Regions from separate parts of the Comamonas sp. Tr-654 genome, predicted to be linked through region 1. Evidence: riboswitches for the same ligand, from Rfam matches in the RefSeq annotation. Region 1 holds a riboswitch; each other region holds the start of a gene.
The links. Region 1 has a riboswitch for glycine ahead of F3J24_RS05245 (trimeric intracellular cation channel family protein). Riboswitches for the same ligand answer to the same signal wherever they lie in the genome.
Positions count from the first base shown of each region.

Region 2: it holds a riboswitch for glycine, as region 1 does, so the genes downstream of both, F3J24_RS10915 (D-amino acid dehydrogenase) here and F3J24_RS05245 (trimeric intracellular cation channel family protein) in region 1, are expected to answer to the same signal.
Region 3: it holds a riboswitch for glycine, as region 1 does, so the genes downstream of both, gcvT (glycine cleavage system aminomethyltransferase GcvT) here and F3J24_RS05245 (trimeric intracellular cation channel family protein) in region 1, are expected to answer to the same signal.

Region 1 covers NZ_VWWQ01000001.1:1,137,367-1,142,301, forward strand. The annotation lists gene F3J24_RS05225 (sulfonate ABC transporter substrate-binding protein) at 1-307, opposite strand, end outside; gene ssuE (NADPH-dependent FMN reductase) at 528-1,124, opposite strand; gene F3J24_RS05235 (sulfate ABC transporter substrate-binding protein) at 1,193-2,224, opposite strand; gene F3J24_RS05240 (oxidative damage protection protein) at 2,368-2,643, shown strand; glycine riboswitch at 2,844-2,936, shown strand; glycine riboswitch at 2,950-3,069, shown strand; gene F3J24_RS05245 (trimeric intracellular cation channel family protein) at 3,122-3,787, shown strand; gene mnmC (FAD-dependent 5-carboxymethylaminomethyl-2-thiouridine(34) oxidoreductase MnmC) at 3,947-4,935, shown strand, end outside.
Region 2 covers NZ_VWWQ01000003.1:270,270-275,204, forward strand. The annotation lists gene F3J24_RS10910 (amino acid permease) at 1-1,186, opposite strand, end outside; glycine riboswitch at 1,717-1,816, shown strand; gene F3J24_RS10915 (D-amino acid dehydrogenase) at 1,988-3,256, shown strand; gene F3J24_RS10920 (DMT family transporter) at 3,415-4,347, opposite strand; gene nhaA (Na+/H+ antiporter NhaA) at 4,686-4,935, shown strand, end outside.
Region 3 covers NZ_VWWQ01000001.1:139,625-144,559, reverse strand. The annotation lists gene F3J24_RS00585 (DHA2 family efflux MFS transporter permease subunit) at 1-880, shown strand, start outside; gene F3J24_RS00580 (hypothetical protein) at 950-1,279, opposite strand; gene F3J24_RS00575 (MBL fold metallo-hydrolase) at 1,430-2,512, shown strand; gene F3J24_RS00570 (energy transducer TonB) at 2,526-3,125, shown strand; glycine riboswitch at 3,214-3,322, shown strand; glycine riboswitch at 3,342-3,455, shown strand; gene gcvT (glycine cleavage system aminomethyltransferase GcvT) at 3,520-4,656, shown strand; gene gcvH (glycine cleavage system protein GcvH) at 4,779-4,935, shown strand, end outside.

The DNA of each region.
Region 1 (4,935 bases):
TGGAGCCTACATTGAGCGCTTCCAGCTGCACGGGACCAGCGTTGAACTCGACCCAGCGCACGGCCACGCCCAGCGGGCTCAAGCGTTTTTCCAGCGTGCCGCGATTCTTGAGAATCGACAGCCAGCCTTTTTGATGGCCCACGCGCAGCACGCGCTGGCCGCCTGTCGTGCCATTGCCCTGCTGCGCATGCAGATGGCCCGAAGCCAGGGCCAGGGCAGAAACAGCCGTGCCCGCCAGCCACTGGCGGCGCGAGGCACTCGGCAATTGCGACGAAATAGCCGAAGAAGTGTTGTTGCTATCGGTCATGAGAAATCAATCCTTGGAGTTCCCAGTCCACACACTTCAGGCATTTCTTGGGCCTGATTTCAGGCGCAGCTCGGCCTTCGCAGTGCGGGGACTGCTATCAAAAACAGAGACATGGAGAAATGGGCACCGCCCCATCAAGGGACAGCAAGCAAGGGCTGCCCCGCCGCGAGGCTGTCGTCCCCCTCGGGGGAAGCCGCGAAGCGGCTCAGGGGGCGCTAATTCAAACGCTACATCGCACGTCGGCAAACGCGATGCTTTCAAAGTCGTTGGCAGCAGCCCATTGGGCACTGCGGCGCAGATCGGTGGCCAGCAGCTGGGCGGCATCCTCGACGCGTTCGGCAATCTCGGGAGCCAGGCCGTAACCGCCTTCGGGCAGCAGCGGCACGCCCTGGTCGGTGGCATAGATACCCGGCAAGATGTGACGCGCACCCAGCGACTGCAGCACCGGGCGCAGTGCGTAGTCCAGCGCCAGCATATGGTGGGGGCTGCCCCCCGTGGCCAGGGGCAGGACCAGCTTGCCCTTGAGCGCCGTCTGCGGCAGCACATCGAGAAAGACCTTGAGCAGACCGCTATAGGCGGCCTTGTAGACGGGGGTGGCCACCACCACCGCATCGGCTCGGGCCACGCGCTCGGTCACAGCGCGAATCTCGGCATGATCGAAGCGGGCATGCAGCAGGGCTGCGGGGTCCAGCTGGTTGAGCTGCAGCACGGGTTCGGTGCTCAGGCCCTGGTCCTGGAGACGCGCAGCCACGGCATTGAGCAGGGCACTGGAGCGCGAAGGCTGCGAGGGACTACCGGCAATCAGCAAAATCGACATGGCTTGGCTCTATCTTTTTGTTATTGCAAAGACAGGAGCACTGATCGCGCCCCCGTCTCGCGTTTCACTTATTTCTTGGTGTAGATCTGGTCGAAGCTGCCGCCGTCGGCAAAGTGGGCCTTGTCTGCCGCTGCCCAGCCGCCAAAAGCCTTGTCGATGGTGAACAGCTCCAGCTTGGGGAACTGGCTCGCGAACTCGGCAGCCACCTTGGCATCGGTCGGACGGTAGAAGTTCTTGCCAGCGATGCGCTGTGCCTCCTCGGAGTACAGATACTTCAGATAGGCCTCGGCCACGGTGCGCGTACCCTTTTTATCGACCACCTTGTCGACCACGGCCACCGAAGGCTCAGCCAGGATGGAAAGCGAAGGCGCGACGATCTGGAACTTCTCGGGACCGAACTCCTTGAGCGCCAGATAGGCCTCGTTCTCCCAGGCCAGCAGCACATCGCCCAGACCGCGCTGCACAAAGGTCACGGTGGAGCCGCGCGCGCCGGTGTCCAGCACGGGCACGTTCTTGTAGAGCTTGGTGATGAAGTCCTTGGCCTGTGCGTCGCCGCCGTATTTGCGCTTGGCAAATTCCCAGGCCGCCAGATAGTTCCAGCGTGCACCACCCGAGGTCTTGGGGTTGGGCGTGATCACCTGGATGCCGGGCTTGACCAGATCGTCCCAGTCCTTGATTCCCTTGGGATTGCCCTTTTTGACCAGGAACACGATGGTGGAGCTATAGGGAGCACTGTTGTGCGGCAGGCGCTTTTGCCAATCGGCCTTGACATTGCCGTTCTTGACCAGGGCGTCGATATCGCCGGCCAGGGCCAGCGTGGCCACATCGGCTTCGATGCCGTCGATGATGGAGCGTGCCTGCTTGCCCGAGCCGCCATGTGACTGCTTGATGGTCACATCCTGGTTCTGCGTGGCCTTCCAGTGCTTGGCGAATGCCTGGTTGTAGTTCACATAGAGCTCGCGTGTCGGGTCGTAGGAGACGTTGAGCAGTTGCACGCCAGTTTGCGCAAAAGCGGGCAATGTGGGCAGAGCCGAGAGGGTCAAGCCAGCAATCAGACCGGCAGCCAGAGGAAACTTGATAAAGTTGCGACGATTTTTCATTGGACTGTGTTCTTCGAGTGAATGGATAACGGGCTTCTGCCCCGTTGCTGCGCATTCTTGAGCTGCATTCTTAAAACTCAAACTACTAAGATTTCAGTTTGTTATTACCCAAACATCTGAGATCAACCAAGAGGACCCTACACATGGCACGTACCGTTCACTGCATCAAGCTTGGTCAAGACGCTGAAGGCCTGGATTTCCCTCCTGCCCCCGGCGAACTGGGCAAGCGCATCTATGAAAGCGTGAGCAAGCAGGCCTGGGCCGACTGGCTCAAGCACCAGACCATGCTGATCAATGAAAACCGCCTGAACTTGGCCGATGCCCGTGCTCGCCAGTACCTGGCCCGTCAGATGGAAAACCATTTCTTTGGCGGCGGCGCAGATGCCGCAGCAGGCTACGTGCCTCCCAGCGCCGAGTAATTCCGGCAGACCTGGACACCAAGCCCCCTGGCCAAGGCCTCGGGGCTTTTTTCTTGCGGGCTGCCGAACAACCGACCGGTGAGACCAAGGGCGCGCCCAGGCAGCCCAGGGGTGCCCGAGGCCGGCAGTCGCAACACTGCTCAAACCCAATTGATACAGGTACTAACCCGAATACGGTCTCTGGAACTGGCTAGAATCGCGCCCATCCCGCGGGAGAGCGGAACCTGTCAACGGTTCCCGCCGAAGGCGCAAACTCCCATAATCGCTCAGGCAATAAGTACCGCGGGTGGGTCTGACAGGACCCGGATATCGCCAACTGGAGAGCAGCCCGCAACCACAAGTCTGCAGGGCTCACCGAAGGGGCAAGCATGTACGCCGCGAAGGTGCCCATGTGCAACTCTCAGGTAAAAGGACAGCGGGAGAGGCAAGCCGGACACTCCCGCTGATGCGAGTGGCTGGTCTATTTTCAAGTGCCTTCATGCTTCCCTCCATCTCTTTGCTGGACTCGTTCCAGGCCTCCAACTTCACCGTCATGCTGGTCATCTATCTGGTGGCCATTACCGCCGAAGCCATGTCCGGCGCCCTCGCTGCAGGCCGGCGCAATATGGACATCTTTGGCGTCGTGGTCATCGCCTTCGTCACCGCACTGGGCGGCGGCACCATCCGCGACATGGTGCTGGGCCACTATCCCATAGGCTGGACCCAGCATCCCGAATATGTGTATCTGGTCATCAGCTTCGGTCTGCTGACCACGGTGATAGCGCGCCATATGCACCGCCTCAAGCAGGTGTTTCTGCTGCTGGATGCCATGGGCCTGATCGCCTTTTCACTGATCGGCTGCAATACGGCACTGGAACTGGGCTACCCGACCATCGTCATCATCATGGCCGGCATGATTACCGGCATCAGCGGCGGCATTTTGCGTGACGTGCTCTGCAACCAGGTCCCCGTGGTGTTCCGCCGCGAGCTGTATGCCAGCGTGTCGCTGTCCGTATGCCTGATGTTCCTGGGCCTGCGCTATCTGGAGGTAAGCTCCAATATCAGCACCCTTGTCTGTTTTGCAGGCGGCCTGGCCTTCCGTCTGGCAGCCATTCGTTTCAAATGGCGCCTGCCCGTTTTCTCCTACCAGCAGCGCTGGGAATAAGATCAGGCTTCCGGGGCGCTCTGGAGCGGCCCCAGCTGCCTTCGACGGCGGGACTGCCCGGGCGGCTGATTGCAGCCCTTTTTTCCTTCCAGCTGCGCCAGTTTTCCACGCCATATCCGTTGGCGCTTTTCTCCTGCCATGTCTGAACCCATCACATGGATGCCGGATGGCACCCCCTACAACACCCGATTTGGCGACCGCTATCACAGCGAGCTGGGCGGCCTTGACCAGGCCCGCCAGGTCTTTCTCGGCGGCTGCGGTCTGCCTGCGGCCTGGGCTGATGCGGCCCAGTGGCGCATTCTGGAAACCGGCTTCGGCCTGGGCCTGAACTTTCTCGTCACCTGGGCGGCGTGGAAAGCCGACCCGCGACGCCCGCGCATGCTGCATTTTGTCTCGGTGGAAGCCCACCCGGTCTCGCGCGAGGATCTGCTCAAGTCCTTGCCCGCCGACGAGACACTGCGTCCGCTTGGCGAGCAACTGGCCGCGCAATGGTGGGGGCTGCTGCCCGGCGTGCACCGGCTCTCGTTCGACGATGGCCAATTGCTGCTAACGCTCTATATAGGCGACGCCAAGACCATGTTGCGCAAGCAGCAGCTGACGGCAGACAGCGTGTACCTGGATGGCTTTTCTCCCCAGCTCAACCCCGAGATGTGGGACGAAGACGCCATGAAGAACATTGCCCGCCATTGCCACCGGGGCACCCAGCTGGCCACCTGGTGCGTAGCTGGCCATGTGCGCCAAGCGCTTAAGGCGCAGGGTTTTGAAGTCAAGAAGCGCACCGGCGTGCCGCCCAAGCGCCATAACCTGCATGCGACCTACAACCCGGCCTGGGAACCGCGCCATCGCAGCGACGGCCTGCCTGCGCCGGTGAGCCAGGCCAGTCGCTGTCTGGTGCTGGGTGCGGGTCTGGCCGGTGCTGCCGCCGCTGCCAGCCTGGCCAGGCGCGGCTGGGAAGTGACCGTGCTGGATGCGGCGGCCGCGCCGGCTGCAGGGGCCTCGGGCCTGCCTGCCGGCCTGTTCTGCCCGCATATTTCGCCCGACGACAGCGTACTGTCGCGCCTGTCCAGAAGCGGCGTGCGCGCAACGCTACAGAATCTGCAGCAACTGAGCCAGGCAAACAAACTGCAACCGTCCCGGGACTGGGCTCA
Region 2 (4,935 bases), on a different contig from region 1:
AGACGATGAACTCCGTCATGCCGGCCAGGTTCAGCAGCCAGATATAGACGGCCTGCGGGCTGTAGAGCGAGGAAAACAGGCACAGGCTGGCGACCAGCGTGCTGCCGATCAAGGCCACCAGCGGCACGCCGTTCTGGGTCAGCCGGGAGAAGATGCGCGGCGCATTGCCCTCGGTCGCCATGTTGTAGAGCATGCGCGTGGCCGCATACATGCCCGAGTTGCCGGCCGACAGCACCGAGGTCAGGATCACCGCATTCATCACCGTGGCCGCCGAAAGCAGACCCGCGTGCTGGAACACCAGCGTGAACGGGCTCACGGCGATATCGGCCACATCGGTGCGCAGCAGCTGCGGATCGGTATAGGGAATCAGAAAGCCGATGACGACAATCGCCAGCACATAGAACAGCAGGATGCGCCAGAACACCTGACGGATAGCACGCGGCACGTTTTCGCGCGGATTCTCGGATTCGCCCGCCGCCACGCCCACCAGCTCCGTGCCCTGGAAGGAATAGGCCACGATCATGGCCACGCCCACAAAGGTCGCGAAATTGCCGACGAATGGCGCATCGCCCGTGGTCCAGTTCTCGAAACCGGGCACATGGCCGTTGCTGATGATGCCGAACAGAATCAGCACGCCGGTGATCAGAAAGGCCACCACGGCCAGCACCTTGATCAGCGCGAACCAGTACTCGGCCTCGGCAAAGCCCCGCGCGGAAAACGCGTTCAGCCCCACCATCAGCAGCAGGAACAGGCCGCTCCAGAGGATGCCCGGCACATTGGGAAACCAGTAGGCCATGACCAGCTGCGAGGCCACCAGATCCACCGCCACCACCACGGCCCAGCTGAACCAGAAGTTCCAGCCCAGCGCAAAGCCGAAGCCGCGATCCACATAGCGCGAGGCATAGGTCGAGAAGGAACCGGCCACCGGCATGAAGGCGGCCAGCTCGCCCAGGCTGGTCATGATGTAGTAGACCATGATGCCGATGAGCAGATAGGTGAGCACGGCACCGCCCGGGCCGATCTGGGCGATGGCCGAGCCGGAGGCCACAAACAGGCCCGTGCCGATGGCGCCGCCAATGGCGATCATGCTCAGGTGGCGCTGCTTGAGCACCCGGTGCAAGCGGGGCTGGTTATCGTCACCATCGCCAGTCGGCGCGAGCTGCTGGCTTGAGTTGGGTTGGGACATAAATGTCTTGTTGTAATGGTTTGCGCCCATCCGGACAAAACACCCAACCATCCCGCAGGCGCTGCGACAGGCAACGCAAAAAGGCGACCATGACGGTCGCGGGCAACAAGGACAAAGGAACGAAGCCATGACAGCAGAACGCCATGGCGGATAGGCCAGTTGCATCCTGAATCGGCAGCCACCCCGGTCGGGCGCTTCAATGGCAAAGCGGTGATATCGCCGGGCCCATTGACAGGCAAAGACGATATTTTGCCCAAATCCACCGCCGACCATGGCCCGTCATGTCAATGCAGGGGTTGGCTCTGGGGCTGCTCAGCGGCACTTGACAGCGCCTGATGCTATGAATTCGGAAGCTTCTTGCGCATGAACACATTCACTTTCCTTATAAAAACACAAGAAAGTCATTAAAAACAAGCGCTAGCTGCTATCAAATAAAAGAAGCGCAGCACGGCCTGCCCCGGCGCAGAAGTCTAGAAAACCCGTATATCCAGGCGCCGCCATTCTTCCTACATTCGCCACAGGCTCTCAGCCCGGTGATGCCGAGAGAGACTGCAGCGCAAACTTGTCGCATGCAGCGCCGAAGGAGCAACCGCCCCGGAAACTCTCAGGCCAAAGGATCGGCATCGCTTTCACACACTCTGAAGAATGTCCGGACGTCATCGTCCGCCGGGCATACCGAAGGAGCAAGCGAGCAGCACCGCAAGGCCCTGCCTCGTGAATCTCTCAGGTCCAGAACAGAGGGGGCGTCCGCTGCGCATGTTGCGCACGGGCTCCACCCTTGACGAGTCTGGAACCTGAATCATGAAGACAATCGCCGTCATCGGCGGTGGCATCACTGGCGTGACCACCGCCTACGCCCTCGCACGCCGCGGATTTTCCGTCACCCTGTTCGAGAAGCAGCGCTATGCGGCCATGGAGACCTCGTTCGCCAATGGCGGCCAGCTCTCGGCCTCGAATGCCGAGGTCTGGACCCACTGGTCCACCATCGTCAAAGGCCTCAAGTGGATGCTCAAGAGCGATGCTCCGCTGCTGCTCAACCCCAAGCCCAGCTGGCACAAGATTTCCTGGTTCTGCCAGTTTCTCGCTGCCATCCCCCACTACCAGAAAAACACCGTGGAGACCGCCAGGCTGGCGATTGCGGCACGCGAGCACCTGTTCGAATGGGCGGCCGCCGAAGGCATTGACTTCGATCTGAAGCAAAAAGGCATCCTGCATATCTACCGCGACCGCGCCGGCTTCGAACATGCGGGCAAGGTCTCGCAACTGCTCGCCCTGGGCGGGCTGGAGCGCCGCGCCGTCACGCCCGATGAAATGAAGGCCATCGAGCCGACACTGTCAGGAACCTTCTATGGCGGCTACTTCACCGAGAGCGACTCCACCGGCGACATCCACAAGTTCACCAGCGGCCTTGCCGCCGCCTGCGAGCGACTGGGCGTGCAATGCCGCTACGGCCAGGAAATCGTGTCGGTGAACAGCAACGGCAAACAGGCCAGCGTGACCGTGCGCCAGGGTCTGGAGGCCGAGACCTCGACTTTCGACGCCATGGTGGTCTGCGCGGGCACGGCCAGCCGCGCGCTGGCCGCTCAGCTCGGCGACAGCGTCAACATCTATCCGGTCAAGGGCTATTCCATCACGGTCAATCTGCCGGACGAAGCCAGCCGCGCCGCAGCTCCCGTCGTGAGCCTGCTGGACGACGAGACCAAGCTGGTCACCAGCCGCCTCGGCGAAGAGCGCTTTCGCGTGGCCGGCACGGCGGAGTTCAACGGCTACAACAAGGACATCCGCGCCGACCGCATCCGCCCTCTCATCGAATGGGTTCAGCAGTGCTTCCCGGGCGTCAGCACGCGCAGCGTGGTGCCCTGGGCGGGCCTGCGTCCCATGATGCCGGACATGCTGCCGCGCGTGGGTCCTGGCAACAAGCCCTGCGTTTTCTACAACACCGGCCACGGCCATCTGGGCTGGACCTTGTCGGCCGTCACCGCCGACATGGTCGGCGACCTCGTGCTGCAGTCCCTGGGCAGCGCCAGCAGGCAGTCACGTCCGGCCACGCTGACCACCGCCAGCGCCTGATAGCGGTTCAGGGCACTGCACCAACAAGCCAGGCACGGCATCGCGCATCGTCGCTGCAGAGAGCTATTTTTCAGGAGCTAATTGCGCCTTTTCATGCTTCATTTCAATGACTTTTCACCTTGAAAATGAACATTGGAAAGCGCAAGCAGCTCTTGAAATCAGAGCTGCAGACAGATCAGCACCAGTCCCAGCATCATCAGCGCCATGCCCAGCTTTTCGGTCAGCGACAGCTTCTCGCTGAACACCTTGCGCGAGACGATATAGCTGAACACCACCTCCACCATGCCCAGGGTGCGCACGGCAGCGGCCCCCTGCATGGCATAGGCGGTGAACCAGGCCAGCGAGGCCGCAGCGCCCATGCTGCCGGCCAGCAGCGAGATGCGCCAGGCCTTGAAGATGGGGCGCAGGCCTTGCTCATGGGTTCTGGCTATCCAGGCGCTCATGACGACGGACTGCATGGTCTGCGCGATCAGCACGCCCCAGGCCCCGGACAGCCAGGGCGAGCTCACGCCCAGCGTTGCGATCTCGACCGCGCCGCCGCGAAAGCCCACCGTGGCCAGCGCAAAGCAGGCGCCGCAGATCAGGCCGTAGACCGAGGATTTGCTGGTCCAGGCCGAGAGCGTGAACAGTTGCCCACGCGGCGGCAGCGACAGCATCAGCACGCCCACCGTGGCCAGCACCATGGCCAGCAGCGCCAGGCGGGTCGGCAACTCGTGCAGGAACATGGCGGCAAACAAGGCCACCTGCAGCACCTCGGTCTTGGACAGCGTGACCGCCACGGCAAAGTTGCGCTCCTTCATGGCCACCAGCAAGGCCGCCGTGGCCGCGACCTGAAAGAAGGCACCCAGCGCAATCCAGCCCAGATAGGCGGCGCTGAACTTCGGCAGCACCAGGGACGGATCGCCCAGCGCATACAGCGCCAGCAGATAGGCGGCGGCGAACGGCAGGCCGTAGAGAAAGCGCACCAGCGTGGCCGGCAGCGTACCGACCTGCGCCGTCAGCGAGCGCTGGGCCGTGTTGCGTACCGTCTGCGCCGCCGCCGCAAACAGCACCACGCCCACCCACAAATATTCCATTCCTATGCCCGACATGACACGCCTTCTCTCTCGTTAGCGCGCCAGCATAGCGCCGGCTGCCGGACGGCGCTGACGCGATTCGTGCAGTCCACCCGCTTGAGCCGAGGCGACGCGAAGCGCGAGAGGCAACTGTCCTGATAACGAGGTCTGTTTTCCCGCAAATAAACCCCATATCCAGACCATTGCTGCATCTTTAGCTACAATTTCAGCCGGGTGCCCGTCACACAAGGTGGCGATGGCAGGTGAATTTTCATGCGCAGGTCGGGCCGCCAGCGCACCGTCGTTTTGCAATGCAGACGGCACCATCAAGCATGGTGCATCTGTCAGCGGACGGCCTCAGACACCACCATTACATGGACCCACAAACACTTGTGCAGGCCCCTGCGCCCTCCGCATCTCAAAAGTCCCCCCGCATCCCCGCGCTGCAATCCGCGACCGAGCGCGTGCAGGCGCAAATCTCGCATTTGCTGCATATCGAATCCTTTGCCGGCATGGTGCTCATGCTGGCCGCCGCCGTCGCCCTGGTATGGGCCAACTCCGCTGCGGCGCCAGGCTACTTTGCGCTGTGGCATGCGCCTGTCGCGCTGACGCTGGGCCCGTGGA
Region 3 (4,935 bases), 1.0 Mb from region 1:
GGGCAAGGAGCTGGACTGGTTTGCCTCCAATGAAATCATCGCCTTTGCGGTGATCGCTGTCGTGGCATTTGCCGTGTTCGTGGTCTGGGAGCTGACCGACGCTCATCCCGTCGTCGATCTGCGCCTGTTCAAGCGGCGCAACTTTGCGGCCGGCTCGATCGCACTGTCGATTGCCTATGGTCTGTTCTTCGGCAATGTGGTGCTGCTGCCGCTGTGGCTGCAGCAATGGATGGGCTACACCTCCACCTCGGCCGGCCTGGCCCTGGCGCCGGTGGGCCTGCTGGCCATCCTGCTCACGCCCATGGTGGGTCGCAAGGTCGGTGTCTGGGATCCGCGCAAGATGGCCACGATTGCCTTCATCGTGTTTGCCATGGTGCTGTGGATGCGCTCGCAGTTCACCGTGGAGACCAACTTCGCCCACATCCTGATTCCCACGCTGATCCAAGGGGGCGCCATGGCCTTCTTCTTCATTCCGCTGACCACCATCACGCTGAGCGGACTGACGCCGGATCGCATTCCTGCCGCCGCAGGTTTGTCCAACTTCGTGCGGATCACGGCCGGCGCCATGGGCACCTCGATTGCCACCACGCTCTGGGAAAGCCGGGCTTCCATGCACCATGCGCATCTGACCGAGCTGCTGGTGCAGGGCCAGGGCACGTTTGCCAACACGGTCAAAAACCTGCAGGCAGCAGGCATGAGTGCCGAGCAGGCCTATGCCCAGATCAACCGGCTGATCGATCAGCAGGCCTTCACGCGGGCCGCCGACGACATCTTTCTGGCGTCGTCCTTTCTGTTCCTGACCCTGATCGTGCTGATCTGGTTCACCAAGCGCCCCGCCTCTGCCGCAGGAGCCTCCGACGCAGCCGCCGGCGCACACTGACAAACTTCAGGCAGAATTGGCTGGAAGCGATTGACCCACAATCGCTTCCAGCTATTTTTTTGATAGTTTCTAGGCGCCGGCAGCCTGCTTGTCCAGGCGCCGCAAAAAAACCTGCAGCTCCTTGACGACCTGGGCATCGCCCTTGGTCTGGGCACAGCTCAGCCCTTGCTGCCAGGCGGCGCGTGCTGCCTGTGCATCGCCCAGCGCCAGCTCCACCTTGCCAAGCTGCTTCCAGGCGACAGAGTATTCGGCATCCAGCGCCGTGGCCTTGCGCAGATGCTCGCGCGCCACGGCCATCTGCTCTTCGTCGGCATAGGCCTTGCCCAGGGTATAGCGCAGCAGCGCACCGTCCTTGCCGGCCGCCAGCATGCTCTCCAGATTGTGAACCATGGGATTCATGTGTATTTGCTCCTCAGACAGCGAGTGTCGCATTCGCCCCATCGGATCATTGAAATGGCCGCCCCGGCGATACGGCTTCTTGCAAATCGGCTCTTGCAGCGCGGCAAACCGTCCCAAACTGCGGCCAATGTCTTACTAAGGCGCCCGATCTTGTTTAGCAAACCAAGCTTCTCCACTCCCATCGCCGACTACGAAGACTCGCCTCAGTACTCGGGCGGGCGCTTTCGCAACACACATCCACGTCCGGCCGACGGTCCCAAGCCCGATGCAGGGACGCTCTGGAAGTTCTTCTTCAACAAGCCGGCCGATTCCGAGCCGGGCAAGGCGCTGCCCGTTCTGCCGCTTAGCACGGCCGAGCTGAACCTCGCGCCCGAGCGCAGCCTCTATCGCCTGGGCCATTCGACCTTGCTGATGAAGCTGCGCGGCGGCTGGTGGCTGACGGACCCTGTGTTTTCCGAGCGTGCCTCCCCACTGTCCTTTGCCGGCCCCAAGCGCTTTCATGCCCCGCCGATTGCCCTTGACGAGCTGCCTGCCTTGCGCGGCGTGCTGCTCTCGCATGACCACTACGATCACCTGGACCGCGCCACCATTCGCGTGCTCGCGCCCAAGGTAGGCGTTTTTCTCTGCCCTTTGGGAGTGGGAGACAGACTGGCAGCGTGGGGCGTGCCGGCCGACAAGATCGTGCAGCATGACTGGTGGCAAAGCAGCGAGGTCGACGGCCTGCGTTTCACGGCCACGCCCGCCCAGCATTTCTCGGGACGCAGCCTGCGCGACGGCAACCGCACACTATGGGCTTCCTGGACCATAGAAGACCGCCAGGCCGACAGGCCGCTGCGCGTCTTCTTTAGCGGCGACGGCGGCTACTTCGACGGTTTTGCCGAAATCGGCAGGCGCTTCGGCCCCTTCGATGTCACGCTGATGGAAACCGGCGCGTACGACGCCCACTGGCCCTATGTCCATATGCACCCTGCACAGACCGTGCAGGCTCACCGGGATCTCGGCGGCCAATGGCTGCTGCCCATACACAACGGCACTTTCAACCTGGCCATGCATGCCTGGTGGGACCCGTTCGAGCAGATCCTGAGCCTGGGCAGACAGCACGGCATAGAGATCGCCACCCCCATGATGGGCGAGCGCCTGGACCTGGGCGCTCCGCATGCGGGTTCGGCCTGGTGGCGTGCCTGCGCCGAGGCCGGCCGCAAGGAACTGGATCTGCGCCCGGCACAACCCTGAAGGTGCGGCCCGCATGGCCGACAATGGCCTCATGGACATTTCGCGCACCTCATACCTTGCCGCCGCCTGCGCCACTGCTCTGACCACCTTGCTGCTCGGGGCATGCTCCCATCTCTCCGATGGCAGCCGGCTCAAGCCGGATCCGGCTGCCGACACACCGGCTATCGTCTCTGCGCAACCTGCGCTGGTGCCTGCTCCGGCTTCGCCCCTGGATGCGCAGTCCAAGCCACCACGGAGCACGGAATGGCCTGCCTGGATCAATGCAGATTGCACGCCCCCTGCCCAGCTCGACCAGCAACCCAGGCCACGCCGCCACACCACGCCTTTCATCAGCGCTCACTGGTTCCCGAACGGGCTGGAGACCACGGTGGTCTTCCGTCTGGAAGTCACGGCCCAAGGTCAGCTCGGCCGTGTGGCCTATCAGCCCGCCGATGCCGATCCACGCATTGTGAAGTCCATACTGCAGTCGCTCAAACGCTGGCAATTCAAGCCCGGTATGCGCCAGGGCCAGCCCGTGACGTCCTGCTTCGAGCAGCCCTACGAGCTGGTGTTTCCGCGTGTGCAGGAGATCGATCCCGAGCCCAAGCCGGCCTTGAACACCGGCCCGCAGTGAGGACGCAAGCACGGCGCGGACGATGCATGCTCGAAAACCCCAAAATCCATACGATTCGGTGGTGCAAGCCCCTTGCCCACCGCTAGAATCGCCAGCGTCAGGAGAGAGTGCCTGCAGCTGAAGCTGCCTTGCACCGCCGAAGGCGCAGACCCCCACCCGGAGTCAAAACGCTCAGGCAAAAGGACTGACAAGCGCTGCCAGGTGTGCAAGCCTGCAGCGTCCCTTGCTGGAGAGAGATGCAGGCCGTGCGCCGGCATCCACCGAAGGAGCAAGCTGCCCGATGCAATGCGGGCAGTGAATCTCTCAGGTAAAGCGGACAGCAGGGCAAGCCCGCCACGCATGGCCCAGCCATGCATGGCCACTCATTTTGGTTTGACCACCGGAGCGCTTGCCTGTGACTGCTGCTGACACCTCTTCCGATCTGCGTTCCACACCGCTGTTTGCCCTGCACCAGAAACTGGGTGCCCGCATGGTGCCGTTTGCCGGCTACGCCATGCCCGTGCAATACCCTCAAGGCCTGATGGCCGAGCACCTGCACACCCGCAAGGCCGCCGGCCTGTTCGATGTCTCGCACATGGGCCAATTGCTGCTGCGCGGCCCCGATGCCGCAGCCGCGCTCGAATCGCTGATGCCCGTCGATGTCATGGACCTGGGCCTGCACAAACAGCGCTACGGCCTGCTGCTCAATGAGCAAGGCGGCATTCTGGACGACCTGATGTTCGTCAACCGTGGCGAAGATCTGTTCCTCATCGTCAACGGCGCCTGCAAAGAGGCCGATATCGCCCATATCCAGAGCCGCATTGCCAATCGCTGCGAGGTCATCCCCCTGCCCGATCGCGCCCTGCTGGCCCTGCAAGGCCCGCAAGCCGCCACAGCCCTCGCGCGTCTGATTCCCGGTGTGACATCTCTGGTCTTCATGACCGGCAACCACTTCGACTGGCAAGGCCATGCGCTCTACATCACGCGCAGCGGCTATACGGGCGAAGACGGTTTCGAAATCTCCCTGCCCGGCGAAGCGGCAACAGCCTTTGCCGAGGCGCTGCTGGCCCAGCCCGAGGTGGCACCCATCGGTCTGGGCGCGCGCAACTCGCTGCGCCTTGAAGCCGGACTTTGCCTGTACGGCAACGACATCGACACCAGCACCACGCCCGTCGAAGCTGCGCTGAACTGGGCCATGCAGAAGGTGCGCCGCAGCGGCGGCGAGCGCGAGGGCGGCTTTCCGGGTGCGGCCATCGTGCTGGAGCAATTGCAGAACCCGCAGTCGCTGCGCCGCAAGCGCGTGGGCCTGATCGCGCTGGAGCGCATTCCCGTGCGCGAGCCTGCCGTGCTGGAAAACATGGACGGGCAGCATATCGGCCACATCACCAGCGGCCTGCTCAGCCCCACGCTCAACCAGCCCGTGGCGCTGGCCTATGTCGAGCCCGACTACGCCGCCATCGATACGGAAATCTTCGCCATGGTGCGCGGCAAGCCCGTGCCCATGAGGGTGGTCGCCACGCCCTTCGTTCCCACCCGCTATCACCGCGGCTAGGTCTGCCGCCGCGGATGAGACGGGCCAGTTTGCCAAACAGCGGCCAGAACACCGCTAAAGTGCGAGCTGGACCTTTCTCAAACAACACCCGATTCCCCTGAATCCCCCATCTGGAGCTTTTCATGAGCATCAAGTATTCCAAAGAACACGAGTGGATCAACGCCGCTGACACCAATGCCGCCATCGTCGGCATCACCGTACACGCACAGGATGCGCTGGGCGATGTGGTGTTTGTGGACCTGCCCGCCGTGGGCTCCACCTTCAAGGCCGGCGATGTCG